DNA from 2 places in the Kitasatospora sp. NPDC101447 genome. Region 2 is predicted to be linked to the other one. Evidence: riboswitches for the same ligand, from Rfam matches in the RefSeq annotation. Region 2 holds a riboswitch; the other holds the start of a gene.
The links. Region 2 has a riboswitch for thiamine pyrophosphate ahead of thiC (phosphomethylpyrimidine synthase ThiC). Riboswitches for the same ligand answer to the same signal wherever they lie in the genome.

Region 1: another riboswitch for thiamine pyrophosphate. It lies ahead of thiO (glycine oxidase ThiO); the one in region 2 lies ahead of thiC (phosphomethylpyrimidine synthase ThiC).

What each region holds. Positions count from the first base shown of each region.
Region 1 is NZ_JBIWNL010000007.1:251,964-259,469, reverse strand. It holds gene ACIRST_RS13650 (hypothetical protein) at 1-433, opposite strand, end outside; gene metF (methylenetetrahydrofolate reductase [NAD(P)H]) at 671-1,585, opposite strand; gene ACIRST_RS13640 (polyprenyl synthetase family protein) at 1,805-2,920, shown strand; gene thiE (thiamine phosphate synthase) at 2,940-3,590, opposite strand; gene ACIRST_RS13630 (Rv2175c family DNA-binding protein) at 3,590-3,955, opposite strand; gene ACIRST_RS13625 (FAD-dependent oxidoreductase) at 3,998-5,206, opposite strand; TPP riboswitch at 5,292-5,404, shown strand; gene thiO (glycine oxidase ThiO) at 5,408-6,580, shown strand; gene thiS (sulfur carrier protein ThiS) at 6,577-6,903, shown strand; gene ACIRST_RS13610 (thiazole synthase) at 6,905-7,506, shown strand, end outside.
Region 2 is NZ_JBIWNL010000044.1:22,034-29,539, forward strand. It holds gene tenA (thiaminase II) at 1-677, shown strand, start outside; gene ACIRST_RS36935 (DUF5326 family protein) at 984-1,184, shown strand; TPP riboswitch at 1,322-1,456, shown strand; gene thiC (phosphomethylpyrimidine synthase ThiC) at 1,451-3,265, shown strand; gene ACIRST_RS36945 (hypothetical protein) at 3,547-4,365, shown strand; gene ACIRST_RS36950 (hypothetical protein) at 4,397-4,714, opposite strand; gene ACIRST_RS36955 (VOC family protein) at 4,811-5,197, opposite strand; gene ACIRST_RS36960 (dihydrofolate reductase family protein) at 5,237-5,827, opposite strand; gene ACIRST_RS36965 (LysR family transcriptional regulator) at 5,981-6,925, shown strand; gene ACIRST_RS36970 (hypothetical protein) at 6,975-7,457, shown strand.

The DNA of each region.
Region 1 (7,506 bases), on a different contig from region 2:
GCTCGTCCTCGGGCATCGGCGTCGGCGTCGGCTCGAAGGCCGGGGGCTCCTCGACCGCGCTGACCTCGCCGATCCGCTCCGCGGCGACCACGGCCGCCGCCACCGCGGCCCCGCCGCCGGTGAGGGCGCCGAGCAGCGGCACCTTGGCGAGCGGGCCCGGCAGGCTGCCGTCGGCCTTCCGCAGGGACCAGCCGTCGCGGTAGCCGCGCTTGACCGACAGCGTGACGAAGGTCTGGCCGACCGCGAACAGCGCCGCACCGGCCCCGATCACCACGACCGACCCGGCGCCCATCCCGCCGGCCACGCCCAGGAAGCCGACCAGGGCCAGGACCCGCCAGTGCACCGGCGCCCGGTTCTGCAGCAGCACCTCGGCGACCAGCCAGAGCGCCACCACCGCCAACGCGGCGTACAGCAGCAGGTATCCGATGCCCATCCGCCCGCTACCTCCAGTCGCGTGCCCGCACGTGTCCGCCGCGGGTGTGCGGCGACTGTACCGGTTCAACGGCCGGGGTACCGCATCGCGTTCCCGGCGCACCCGGTACCGACCGCACACGACCGAGCCCGCCACCGTCGGGACGGTGACGGGCCCGTGAACGCCCAGCGTCAGCACGCCGGTCGCAAGGACCACCCGGACGACCGGACCCGGCCTGCTCGGGCCGGCCGCGGGACCTCAGCGCTGGTGCAGCCCGAGGTTCTGGTAGATCTCCAGCGTCGCCGTCGAGTGGTTCAGCGTGATGAAGTGCAGACCGGGCGCGCCCTCGGCGAGGAGCCGTTCGGCCATCGCGGTGGCGTGCTCCATGCCGACGGCCCGCAGCGCCGCCGGGTCGTCGATGGCCGCCCGCAGGCGGGCCTCCAGGTCGGCCGGGAAGGCCGAGCCGCTGAGCTGCGGGAAGCGCTCCAGCTGTTTGGCGTTGGTGACCGGCATGATCTCCGGGATGATCGGCGTCTCGCAGCCCGCGGCGATCACCCGGTCGCGCAGCCGCAGGTAGTCGTCCACCTCGAAGAACATCTGGGTGATCGCGTAGTCGGCCCCGGAGCGGATCTTCGCCACGAAGTGCCGGATGTCGTCGTCCCAGTTCGTCGAGCGCGGGTGCATGTTCGGCGAGGCCGCGACGCCGACGCAGAAGTCGCCGATGCCCTTGATCAGCTCCACCAGCTCGTACGCGTAGGTGACGCCGTCGGGGTGACTGACCCACTCGCCCATCGGGTCGCCGGGCGGGTCGCCCCGGACCGCGAGGACGTTGCGCACGCCCTGGTCCGCGTACTGGCCGATGATGTTGCGCAGCTCCGCGATCGAGTGGTCGACGGCGGTCAGGTGCGCGACCGGCGTGAGCGTGGTCTCGGTGGCGATCCGGCCGACCATGTTGACCGTGCGCTCGCGCGAGGAGCCGCCCGCGCCGTACGTCATGCAGACGAAGTTCGGGTCGAGCGGTTCGAGTCGACGGATGGCGTCCCAGAGCTTCTGCTCGCCGACCTCGGTGCGCGGCGGCATGAACTCGAAGGAGAAGGAGCGCTTGCCGGCCGCCAGGAGCTCGCGGACGGTCAGTGCGCGATCCGCTCTCGTGGAAGCGATTCCGAGTGCCATGCTGGCAGGCTATCCGGCCTTCGAGGAGGCCGGACAACTCGGTTCCACGGATTGAGACAACTGATGGACGGCATTCCGGTTGGCCCCCGCCGTCCCTTCCGGGCCGCTCGCACCGCGTCCGCCGACCCCGTCGCACCACCCCCGCGGGCCCGCTCGCACGCCCGTTCCCGGCCGCCCCGCTACGCTTGCTGCACCCCAGAGAACCAGCGGAGCCCCATCGTGACCTCGTCCAGCACCCGGCCGGCCAACCCCATTGACGTGGAGAACGTCCGCACACGCGTCAACGCCGCGCTCGCCGCGTTCATGGACGGCCAGTCCGCGCTGCTCGGCAAGATCTCGCCCCAGCTGGTGCCCGCCTCCGACGCGCTGCGCGACTTCCTGCTGGACGGCGGCAAGCGGCTGCGCCCGGCCTTCTGCTACTGGGGCTGGCGCGCCGCCGGCGGCCCGGCCACGCCCCCCGGGGGCGACGGGATCGCCAACGCGGCCGCCGCCCTGGAACTGCTCCAGGCGAGTGCCCTGGTGCACGACGACCTGATGGACCGCAGCGACACCCGCCGCGGCCTGCCCTCGATCCACCGCCGCTTCGAGGCGCTGCACCGCGACAGCGGCTGGCGCGGCGACCGCGAGCAGTACGGCGCCTCGGCCGCGGTGCTGCTCGGCGACCTGCTGCTGATCTGGTGCGACGAGCTGTTCCTGCGCTCGGGCCTGGAGCCGGCCGCCGTCCTGGCCGCCAAGCCGGTGTTCGACCTGATGCGCACCGAGGTCATGCTCGGCCAGTACCTGGACGTGCTGGAGCCGGTGGCCGGCGACTCGACGGACGACGGCGCGCTGGACCGCGCCCGGACGGTGCTGCACTACAAGTCCGCGAAGTACACCATCGAGCGCCCGCTGCAGGTCGGCGCGCTGCTGGCCGGGGCCGGACCGGAGCTGGTGGACGCCCTCGGGGCGTTCGGGCTGCCGCTGGGCGAGGCCTTCCAGCTGCGGGACGACCTGCTCGGCGTGTTCGGGGACCCCGCGGTCACCGGCAAGCCGGCCGGGGACGACCTGCGCGAGGGCAAGCGGACGCTGCTGGTCGCGCACGCGATGCGCGGCCTGCCCGCCGCGGACGCCCGGCACCTGGACGAGCGGCTCGGCGCGCCGGACCTGGCGCCCGAGGAGGTCGCCGGGCTGCGCGAGCTGGTCGCCCGCAGCGGCGCGCCCGAGCTGGTGGAGGGCCGGATCGAGGAGCTGATGCGGCAGTCGCTGGCCGCCCTGGCGGCGGCCCCGCTGGTGGACGAGCGGGCCCGCGGGGTCCTGCTGGCGCTGGCCGAGGCCGCCACCGTCCGCAAGTACTGAGGACGGCGGCGGCCAGGGATCAGCTGGACCGCACGCGGCGGGACAGCTCGGCGGCGGCCGCCCGCGGATCCTCCGCGGCGGTGATGGCCCGGACCACGACGATCCGGCGGGCACCGGCGGCCAGCACCTCGTCCAGGTTGCCGAGGTCGATCCCGCCGATGGCGAACCACGGCCGGTCGGTGGCCTGCTTCGCCGCGTACGAGACCAGGCCGAGGCCCGGTGCCGGGCGGCCCGGCTTGGTCGGGGTCGGCCAGACCGGGCCGGTGCAGAAGTAGTCCACCCCGGGCTCGGCGATCGCCGCGTCCACCTCGGACTCGGCGTGGCAGGACCGGCCGATCAGCACGTCCTCGCCGAGGATCGCCCGGGCGGCCGGCACCGGCAGGTCGTCCTGGCCGAGGTGCAGCACGTCCGGCCGGGCCGCGTGCGCGACGTCGGCGCGGTCGTTGACGGCCAGCAGCTTGCCGTGGCGGCGGCAGGCGTCGGCGAAGACCTCCAGGGCCTCCAGCTCCTGCTTGGCCTCCAGGCCCTTGTCGCGCAGCTGGACGATGTCCACCCCGCCCGCGAGCGCCGCGTCGAGGAACTCGGCGAGGTCGCCCTGCTCCCGGCGGGCGTCGGTGCACAGGTAGAGGCGCGCGTCCGAGAGGCGGGCGCGCAGCGTGTCCGCGGCCATCAGATCAGCATCGCCTGGGCACGGCGCTTGACCTCGGTGCCGCGGTTCTCCCTCAGTGCCTGGATCGGGCTGCCGGGCAGCGACGGGTCCTCGGTGAAGAGCCACTCCAGGATCTCCAGGTCGTCGTACCCGCAGTCGCGCAGCACGGTCAGGGTGCCGGACAGGTGCTTGACCAGCCCGGGGCCGTCGATGAACGCCGCAGGGACCTGCAGCGACTTGTTCGGGCCCCGGCGGACGGCGATCAGCCCGCCGCTGCGGACCAGGTCACGCACCTCGGTGACCCGCACCCCCCACTGCTCCGAGATGTCGGGGAGGTACATCCACTCGGGGACCAGGTCTTCAATCTTGCTTTCGATCTCGCTCACGTCACCAGACTGCCACCTCGGCGGCCCGTCGCGCACCAGCCGCTACCCGGCGACCGCCGACTTCAGGGGCACCGCCGGGTCCGCCGCGCGGGCCGGGTCCAGCGCCGTGCCGCGCTCGATCAGCTTCCGCCCCTGGGTGAGGTCGCGCGGCCGGTCCACGGTCAGCAGCGCGCTCGGCACGCCGCCCCGCAGCCACAGCACCGCCCAGGAGTCGTCCTGCGGGCCGCCGCGCCACAGCACCTCGTCGCCCTCGGCGTGCCGGCCCGCGTACTGGACCATCCGCCCGAACTGCTCCGACCAGAAGTACGGCACCGGGTCGTACGGCGGTGCGTCCGCGCCGAGGACGGCGGCGGCCACCGCCTCGCCGGACTGCAGCGCGTGGTCCCAGTGCTGGACGGCCAACCGGGCCCCGGCCCGGGCCGAGGGGTAGCTGACGCAGTCGCCGGCCGCGAAGACCCCGGGCAGGCCGGTGCGCAGCCGTGCGTCCACCACGACGGCGCCGGAGCCGTCCAGCTCGACGCCGGAGCCGGCCAGCCACTCCGTCGCGGGCCGGGCCCCGATGCCGACCACCACCTCGTCGGCGGGCAGGTGCGAGCCGTCCGCCAGCAGCACCGCGCCGGGCTCGACGGCGGCCACGCCGACCCCGCAGCGCAGGTCGACGCCGGCCTCGGTGTACCAGGCGGCCATCGCCGAGCCGATCACGGTCGGCAGCGCGCCGGGCAGCGGCGCCGGGCCCGCCTCGACCACGGTCACCTCGCAGCCCGCCGCACGGGCCGCGGTGGACACCTCGGCGCCGATCCAGCCCGCGCCGACCAGCACCAGCCGCAGACCGGGGCGCAGCAGCGCGCGCAGCGCCAGCGCGTCGTCCAGGGTGTGCAGCAGGTGCGCCCGCTCGGCACCGGGCAGGGCCCGCGGGACGGCGCCGGTGGCGATCACCAGCGAGCCGTACGGGAGGTCGCCGCCGTCCGTGTGCAGCACGCCGGGGGTGAGGCCGGTGGCCCGGACGCCGGTGCGGACCTCGATGCCGAGGTGCGCGTAGTCGATGTCCAGGGCGGTGCTGTCGCTCTTGCCGAGCAGCACGTCCTTGGAGAGCGGCGGCCGGTCGTACGGCGCGTGCGGCTCCTCGCCGACCAGCGTGATCCGCCCCCGCCACCCGCCCTGCCGCAGCTTCAGGGCGCACTGCGCCCCGGCCAGCCCGGCTCCGACGACGACCACCTGATCCGTTCCGCTCAGCTCTGCCACGCCCGTCACTGTACTCAGCACCACGCGGCGGCCCGGGGGCCGTCCCACCCTTCGTACGGCCCTTCGGCCGCCCCCGGCCCCGGCGTTATGGTGGGGGCACCATCACGGGAGCCCGGCGAACCGGGCTGAGAGGCGGGCTGGCACGGCCTGCGACCGTCCGAACCTGATCCGGGTCATACCGGCGAAGGGAGAAGAGCAGCTTTGACACGCATGCCATCGGACGTCCGCGCCGACGTCCTGGTGATCGGCGGGGGCATCATCGGCCTCGCCGTCGCCTGGCGGGCGGCGCAGCGCGGGCTGCGGACCGTCGTGGTCGACCCCTCCCCCGGCGGCGGGGCGGGCCTGGTCGCGGCCGGGATGCTCGCCCCGGTCACCGAGCTCCAGTACGGCGAGGAGCCGTTGCTGCGGCTCGGCATGGCCTCCAACGAGCGGTACGCGGCCTTCGCCGCCGAGCTCACCGAGGCGAGCGGCGGCCAGGACACCGGCTACCGGCGCTGCGGCACGATCGCCGTGGCGCTGGACTCCGACGACCGCGAGGAGCTGCGCGAACTGCACGCCTTCCACCAGCGGCTCGGCCTGGACTCGACGTGGCTGACCGGCCGGGAGGCCCGCAGGCTGGAGCCGATGCTCGCCCCCGGTGTGCGCGGCGGCCTGCACGTCGCGGACGACCACCAGGTGGACGGCCGGCGGATGCTCGCCGCCCTGCTGCTGGCCGGGGAGCGGGCGGGCGTCGTCGTCCGGCCCGCCGCAGCGGTGGAGCTGCTGGTCGAGGGCGGCCGCGCGGTCGGCGCCCGGCTGAGCACCGACGAGACCGTGACCGCCGACCAGGTCGTCCTCGCCGCCGGCCCGCACAGCCACCGGCTGGCCGGTCTGCCCGAGGGCGTGCTGCCCGCGATCCGCCCGGTGAAGGGGCAGGTGCTGCGCCTGCGCGTCCCCGACGCCTTCCGGCCGTTCCTCTCCCGCAACGTCCGCGCCGTGGTGCGCGGCCGGCACGTCTACCTGGTGCCGCGGGAGAACGGCGAGCTGGTGATCGGGGCGACCACCGAGGAGCAGGGCTACGACACCACCGTCACCGCCGGAGGGGTGTACGAACTCCTGCGCGACGCGCACGAGTTGGTCCCGGGGATCACCGAACTCCCGCTGGCGGAGACCTCGGCCGGGCTGCGTCCCGGCTCGCCCGACAACGCACCGCTGCTCGGCCCGACCGCCCTTCCCGGGCTGATCGCCGCCACCGGCCACTACCGCAACGGCGTGCTGCTCACCCCGGTGACCGCCGACCTGCTCTCCGAGTACCTGGCCACCGGCGAACTCCCGGAGTCGGCAAGGCCGTTCACCCCCACCCGGTTCTCCCCCGACCGCTCCACCACGAAGGCCCAGGCATGACCGAGACCGCACCGACCGGATCCGCACCGGCCGAGACCGCACCCGCGACGACCGCGACCGCGACCGCACCCACCGAGCCCGCGCCGCGCGGATCCGCGCCCGCCGGGACGGCGCCGACCGGGATCGTCCTGACCGTCAACGGCACGCCCCGCGAGCTGCCCGCCACGACCACCCTCGCCGAGCTGGTGGCCACCGTGAGCCGGGCCAACACCGGCGTCGCCGCCGCCCTCAACGAGGCCGTGGTGCCCCGCAGTTCGTGGTCCGAGACGCCGCTGAGCGCGGGCGACCGGATCGAGATCCTCACCGCCGTGCAGGGAGGCTGAGATGGCCGACGACCTGCTCACCATCGCCGGGACGACCTTCTCCTCCCGGCTGATCATGGGCACCGGCGGCGCGCCGAGCCTGGAGGTCCTGGAGCGCGCGCTGCTCGCCTCCGGCACCGAGCTGACCACCGTCGCGATGCGCCGGGTCGACGCCTCCACCCAGGGCTCCGTCCTGGACGTGCTGACCCGCAACGGCATCCGCGTGCTGCCCAACACGGCCGGCTGCTTCACCGCCGGTGAGGCCGTGCTGACGGCCCGGCTGGCCCGCGAGGCGCTCGGCACCGACTGGGTGAAGCTGGAGGTGATCGCCGACGAGCGGACCCTCCTGCCGGACCCGATCGAGCTGCTGGACGCCGCCGAGACCCTCGTCGACGACGGCTTCACGGTGCTGCCGTACACCAACGACGACCCGGTGCTGGCCCGCAAGTTGGAGGACGTGGGCTGCGCCGCCATCATGCCGCTGGGCTCGCCGATCGGCTCCGGCCTCGGCATCCGCAACCCGCACAACTTCCAGCTGATCGTGGAGAGCGCGGGTGTCCCGGTGATCCTGGACGCGGGCGCCGGCACCGCCTCCGACGTCGCGCTGGCCATGGAACTGGGCTG
Region 2 (7,506 bases):
GCCTCACCGAAGAACGCAGCCTCACCGAGGAACTCTGGGCGGCCATCGAGCCGGTCTACGCCGAGATCCTGGCCCACCCCTTCCTCGCCGGCCTCACCGACGGCACCCTGCCGCGCGAGGCCTTCCGCCACTTCGTCGTCCAGGACTCGCACTACCTGCGCGACTACGCCCGCGCCCTCGCCGTCTGCGCCGCCAAGGCGCCCGGCGAGGAGGACGTCCGGGCCTTCGCCGACGACGCGGTCGGCGCACTGGCCGCCGAGCAGGGCATGCACGCGGAGTTCCTGACCGCCTTCGGCGGCACCGCCGAGCAGGCCGCCGCCGAACCCGTGCTGCCCACCACCCGGGCCTACACCAGCTATCTGCTGGCCACCGTCTACGGCGGCTCCTTCGCCGAGGCCGTCGGCGCGGTGCTGCCCTGCTACTGGATCTACGCCCGGGTCGGCGGGGCCCTGCTCGCCCAGGGCTCCCCCGACCCGCTCTACGCCAAGTGGATCGCGACCTACGGCGACGACGCGTTCCAGTCGGTGGTCCGCCGGGTGCTGGCGCTCACCGACCGGATCGGCGAGGAGCTCTCCGCGGCCGAACGCCGCAAGGTGGTCGAGCACTTCGTGACCACCTCACGCTACGAGTGGATGTTCTGGGACGCCGCCTGGCGCGGTGAGCGCTGGCCGGTCTGACCGGCGGCGGATCCTGCCGCGGATCCGGCGGCCCCCGCCGACCGCCCGCCCCTCCGCCCGCCGTTCCGACCGCCGTTCCGACCGGCGGCGGACCGGTTCCCGGCCGTTCGGCGGGGGCCTTCCAGGGGGTGTCCCCGTAGATCCCCGGGGGTGTTCCCCGGGGGTCGGGGTCGGGGTGATCTCGGGGTTCTCTCCGGGCCGTTGGGCCTCGTTCCGGCACTCCGGCCCCCGTACGATCGAAGTATCGAAAGCAAGCGGGATCCGGCACCGGACGGCGGCCGGCCCGAGGGGAGAAGAGGAACGGACATGGCTGAGCTCTGGAAGTCGCTGCCCTCCTGGGTGCGCAACATCGTCATCCCGGTGCTGGTCCTGGTGCTGGCCTGGAACATCGTCGCCTTCGTCTTCGGGGTGATCGGGACGCTGCTGGGCTTCGCGATCAAGCTGCTGGTGGTGGTCGGCATCGCGGCCGCCGTGGTGATCCTGGTGAAGAAGGCCGCCAAGAGCTGACCTCCCTCCCGAACGCCGCCCTGAGGCCCGGTCCCCGTCACGGGGAGCCGGGCCTCGGCCGTTCCCGGCCAATGGACCCGCTCTGGACCAGCGGCGATCGGCTCGCTACCGTGTTGGGCGTCATGTGCAGGCAACACCGCCTGCGACGCGGGAGCTCGGAGCACCGGGCTGAGAGGGCGCTGACCGGGACGTCGACGGACGGACCGACGGCTGCGTCGACCGCAGGAACCTGACCGGGTAATGCCGGCGTAGGGAGTAGAGGTCAGATGACCACGTTCGACGCACAGCCGCAGTCTGTCCGGAGCGCCCCCAGCAGCGAGCGCACCGGCTACCCGACCCCGGCCTGGAGCAAGGCCTACCGCGAGGGATCCCGCCCCGACCTGCGGGTCCCCTACCGCGAGGTGCGGCTCACCAACGGCAGGTCCGTCCCGCTGTACGACACCTCCGGCCCGTACACCGACCCGGCGTACGAGCCCGACGTGCGGCGCGGCCTGCCCGCGCTGCGCGACGCCTGGATCCGCCAGCGCGGCGACGTCGAGGAGTACGACGGCCGCGAGCCGCGCCCCGAGGACGACGGGATCAAGCACACCGCGCCGCGCGGCGGGAACCTGCGCAACCTGGACGCCGTCTTCCCCGGCCGCCCGCGCCGTCCGCTGCGCGGCCGCGGCGGTGCGGCCGTCACCCAACTCGCGTACGCCAAGCGGGGCGTGGTGACCCCGGAGATGGAGTTCGTGGCCCTCCGCGAGGGTCTGGCGCCCGAGTTCGTGCGCGACGAGGTGGCCCGCGGCCGGGCCGTCATCCCGGTCAACGTGAACCACCCCGAGGTGGAGCCGGCGATCATCGGCACCAACTTCCTGGTGAAGATCAACGCCAACATCGGCAACTCGGCCGTCACCTCCTCGATCGAGGAGGAGGTGGAGAAGATGACCTGGGCCACCCGCTGGGGCGCCGACACCGTCATGGACCTCTCCACCGGCCGCAACATCCACACCACCCGCGAGTGGATCCTGCGCAACTCCCCCGTGCCGATCGGCACCGTGCCGCTCTACCAGGCCCTGGAGAAGGTGGACGGCAAGGCCGAGGAGCTGAGCTGGGACGTCTACCGGGACACCGTCGTCGAGCAGTGCGAGCAGGGCGTCGACTACATGACCGTCCACGCCGGCGTGCTGCTGCGCTACGTCCCGCTGACCGCCCGCCGCAAGACCGGCATCGTCTCGCGCGGCGGCTCGATCATGGCCGCCTGGTGCCTGGCGCACCACCAGGAGAACTTCCTCTACACCAACTTCGAGGAACTCTGCGACATCCTCGCCGCCTACGACGTGACCTTCTCGCTCGGTGACGGCCTGCGCCCCGGCTCGATCGCGGACGCCAACGACGAGGCGCAGTTCGCCGAACTGCAGACCCTCGGCGAGCTCGGCCGGATCGCCCGCGAGCGCGACGTCCAGGTGATGATCGAGGGCCCGGGCCACGTCCCGATGCACAAGATCAAGGAGAACATGGATCTCCAGAAGGAGATCTGCGACGAGGCGCCGTTCTACACCCTCGGCCCGCTCACCACCGACGTCGCCCCCGGCTACGACCACATCACCTCGGGCATCGGCGCCGCGATGATCGCCTGGTGGGGCACCGCGATGCTCTGCTACGTCACGCCCAAGGAGCACCTGGGCCTGCCCAACCGGGACGACGTCAAGACCGGCGTGATCACCTACAAGATCGCCGCCCACGCCGCCGACCTCGCCAAGGGCCACCCCGGCGCCCAGGAATGGGACGACGCGCTCTCCGACGCCCGCTTCGAGTTCCGCTGGGAGGACCAGTTCAACCTGGCCCTCGACCCGGAGACCGCCCGCGACTTCCACGACGAGACGCTGCCCGCCGAACCCGCCAAGACGGCCCACTTCTGCTCCATGTGCGGCCCGAAGTTCTGTTCGATGAAGATCTCCCAGAAGATCCGCGACGAGCACGGCGACGGCGCCACGGCCGTGGCCTCCGGCTACGACGCCGAGGCGGTGGCCGGCATGCAGGCCATGTCCGAGGAGTTCAAGGCCCAGGGCAACCGGGTCTACCTCCCGCTGGCCGACTGACCATCGGTGTGGACCGCGCTGCTCCGGGAGGCAGGAGGGGGCTTCCCGGCGCAGCGCGGGCGCACTGAGATGCATGCCATGCCGTCATGACCAGTGGACGACGTGCCGGCGGCTCTCGGAAAGTCCTCCCGATCACGGCAACCTTTGTGTGCGTGGCGGCAACCGGCAGGTAACCGTGGCCGAGACCGAGGCCCACTGCGCCGGAGGGGCACGTTGTTGCCAGATCAGAACCGCGGAAAACCGCTCCGTGGCGCAGGGCCGTGCCTGGGATGATCCGTGCCATGCAGCCTTGGAACGCCTTGAGCCCGGCCGAGCAGACGCTGATGCGCTGTGGTCTGTGGCAGTCGCCCCTGGCCGGAACGGTCCAGCAGTACGGAATCGATCTCCGGTGGGCCGGGGCGAAGGATGCTCCGCCGCTACGGAGCTACAGCCGGGACGAACAGCGCGCGCTGGTACCCCAGTTGGCCCCGGTCGTCCTGGATCTGGTCGAGCGCGGTCTGCTCACCGTCCGGATACGACAGGGTATGGGTGCTGCCCCGACCGATCCCGTCGTGACCGGCTCGCAGCTGCAGCACGTGCTGGCCGAGCCGGCCAACTGGCTCTGGAGCCCGAAGGCGGCCGCGACGTTCGACCTGCACGCCACCGAGTCCGCGTGCGAGTCGTGGCACACGAGCGCGCTTCCGGCCGCGACCGGTGAAGGTCTGCCCGGCTGGGACGAACTCACCCGCGAGCAACAGAAGGTGCTGGTCTGCGCCGCCGAGTTCAGCGGCATGCTCACCGGGCCGTTCGGCATCTGGGAGGATCTGCCGACCGAGCTGACCGGCACGGAGCTCTCCGAGTGGGTCGATCGCCAGCTCGCTCCCCTGCTCCCGTACGTGCGTGAGGGCTGGATCGAGGTCCGCCACTTCCCGGTGGAATCGGGCGAGGCCTTCACGGTGATCCCGCTCGACGACCTCCGGACCGCCTTCGCGGACCGCTCTCTCCGCCACGACGACGGCGACGACTGGGTCGGTCTCGGCTGCGTCTTCACGTACACGGGCCTGGCCGTCTGGCGTAGTGGTGCGAGCGCGGCCTGGGGCAGCCGGCTGACCTTCGACTGACGAGAATCGCCCGAGCCGGCCCGCTTTCCCGTCACCGCGGACGGAGATGGAACCGTACGGCCCGCACGGCGAGATCGGCGGGGAAGTCCGAGTGGTTCTGCCAGACGGTCGCAGCACCGACCATCAGATCCCACGCCTGCGCGGTCCGGGCCCTCTGGGGCACGTATCCGAGGGACGTCCGCTTCATCCGCACCCCGCGTAGTGCCTCGGTGTACGCAGATCGAAGCGTCACGGACAGGGCCTGGCCGATCCTGTCGGCCTCGCTCGCCGGAAGCGCCGCGGCGTCGTGCAGCCGGGCGCAGAGAAAGTCGTTCAGGCGATTGAGATCATCTTCGGTCAGTTGTTCCACGGGATCATCATCCCGCCGGGGTCACCCTGTGCCGTTCCCGTCGCCGCGGACGGTGCCGCCCCGGTCCACCCCCGTGGGGCCGGGGCGGCGCCGTGGTCAGTGGCCGGCGTCCGCGGGGTACCAGCGGAGTTCGACGGTGTTGCCGTCGGGGTCGCGGACGTAGAGGGAGGTGGCGGTGCCGCGGGCGCCGTAGCGGGGGACGGGGCCTTCGAGGACGGTGAAGGTGCCGGCGTCGATGACCTCCTGCCAGTCGAGGGGCTCGACGGTGAGGCAGATGTGGTCGACGTTGGACTCCTGCCGGGGGCGGTCGGTCAGGTCGATGATGGTGTCGGCGGTGACGCGGACGGAGGGGAACCCCACCTTCCCGGCCCGCCACTCGTCGACGCGGACGGGCTCCAGGCCCAGCTGGTCCACGTAGAAGGCCAGGGAACGCTCGACGTCCGAGACGTTGAGGACGAGGTGGTCGAAAGCGATGACGCGCATGGTGGGTCCTCCGGTGGGTGGGGGTGTCGTGGGTGGTGGTCAGGCCTGGCGGTAGTGCAGGTGGACCACGCCGGTGCGGAAGGTGGCCGAGTGGGCGAGCTGCAGCGGGATCCGGTCCTGCTCGGTGAACAGGCGGATGCCGGAGCCCAGGACGATCGGGTGGACGAGCAGGTGGAGGTCGTCGATCAGTCCGGCGCGCAGCAGGGACCGGGTGAGCATGATGCTGCCGGAGAGGCTGATGTCGCGGCCCGGCCGGCGCTTGAGCTTGGTCAGCTCGGCGACGAGGTCGCCGGAGAGGACGGTGGAGTTGTTCCACTCGGCCTTGTCGAGCGTGGTGGACACGACCAGCTTGGGGATCGCGTTGAGCGCGTCCGCCATGTCGCCGGTCTGCTGCGGCCAGGTGGCGGCGAAGGTCTCGTAGGTGCGCCGGCCGAGCAGCAGGGTGTCGGCCGCGGCGGCGAGGCCGCCGACGACGGCGCCCATCTCCTCGTTCAGGTACGGGAAGTGCCAGGTCTCGGGGGCTTCGACCACGCCGTCGAGGGACATGAAGAGGCCCGCGGTGATCCGGCGCCCGGTGCCGGCGGAGTCGGTGGCGGCGGTGGTGGCGGCCGGGTCGGTGGCGCTGGTCATGGGGGGCTCCGGGCGTGGCTCGGGGGATCGCCGCGGGCTGTTCCGCGCGGTCGGTGACGTGTTCCACGATCCTCCGGAACGGACCTGCCATCAACGCATGATCGACGTACGATCGTTGAGCCGGATTCAACGATCGAGGGACGGGGCGGGCGGATGCTGGAGCGGCTGGAGGTCGAGGTCTTCCTCGCGCTCGCGGAGGAGCTGCACTTCGGCCGGACGGCCGAGCGTCTGCGCCTGACCACCGGGCGGGTCAGCCAGGTGGTGAAGAAGCTGGAGCGCCGGATCGGCGGCCCGCTGTTCGAACGTACCAGCCGGACGGTGCGACTCACCGCCGTGGGAAGCCAGTTGGCCGACGACCTGGCCCCGGTGGTGGAGGCGATGGCGGCGGCCCTGCGCCGGGCGGAGGACGCCAGCCGCGGGGTGACCGGGGAGCTGCGGGTCGCGTTCCTCGGCGAGTGGACGGCTCCGTTGCTGCTCAAGGCGGTCGCGCTGTTCGGCGAGCGGCACCCCGACTGCCGGGTCGACGTCCGCGAGGTCCAGCTCTCCAACTCCCGGGCGAGCCTGGTGGACGGCTCGGTGGACGTCCTGATCGCCTCCTACCCGTTCGACGGCATGGCCTGCGGGCCGGTGCTGCTGACCGAGCAGCGGGTCCTCGCGGTGGCCGCCGGGCACCCGCTGGCCGCGGAGCGGTCGGTGTCGATCGAGGTGCTCGCCGACCACCCGGTGGTGCAGTACCCGGCCGTCACCTCGGTGGGCTTCAAGCGGGACCGCACCCCCGACCACACGCCGTCCGGTCGGCCGGTCACCAGGGGCCCGTCCGGCGGGACGTTCTCCGAGATGCTCAGCCTGGTCGCCCTGGGCCGCGGCGTGCTGCCGGTCGGCGAGCACTCCCGCCGCTACTACCCGCGCCCGGACGTCGCCTACGTGCCCATCCACGACGCGCCGCCGATCGAACGCGGCCCGATCTGGCGGGAGGGCAACTCGACCGCGCGGGTCCTGGCGTTCGTCCGGGCGGCGGCGGACGCCGCCGGCGGGCCGGCCACCGGTGGGCCCGCTGCCGGGGCAGCGCCGTCGTGCGTCGCGGCGGCGGCCGGCTGAGCGGGAAAAGCGCTGGTGGGAGGGCATGGCCCGGGTGCAGACTCCCCGCATGTCCGAACAGACGGAGGGCGCGGGCGCGCCGCCGGAATGGTGTGTGGTGGCCAACGTCGCCGCCACGACCACCCACGGCCCGGACGGTGCGCAGGTGCGGTCCGGGCTCAGGCACTTCGCGCCGGGGGCGCGGCTCTGGGTGTCCCCGCCCCGCTACCCGGACGAGGACGGCGACGTGCACGTGGTGGGGCTGCACCGCGGCGGCGGGAGGCGCCACATCAGCGTCATCATCCGGCGGCGCCACCTGGAGGGCTTCCGGGTCAGGCGCCTGCACGAGCCCGCCGTGCGGCGTGCCAGGTGGCGGAGCCCGTACTGGAACCTGGACCGGGTGTGGTGCTGCCCCGACCTGGCCCGGCCCTGGGTCGAGCGCTGGAACGCGGTGGCCGCGGGGCTGCCGGTCGGGGAGCACCCGCCGTGGCCGAGCCGGTTCGGGGACGGGCCGCTCGCCGAACCCTGCCCGCACGGGGCCGGGGCGGGCTGACCGGCGCCCTGCCTGTACGGGCGCGGTCTGACCGGCGCCCCGCCCGGGG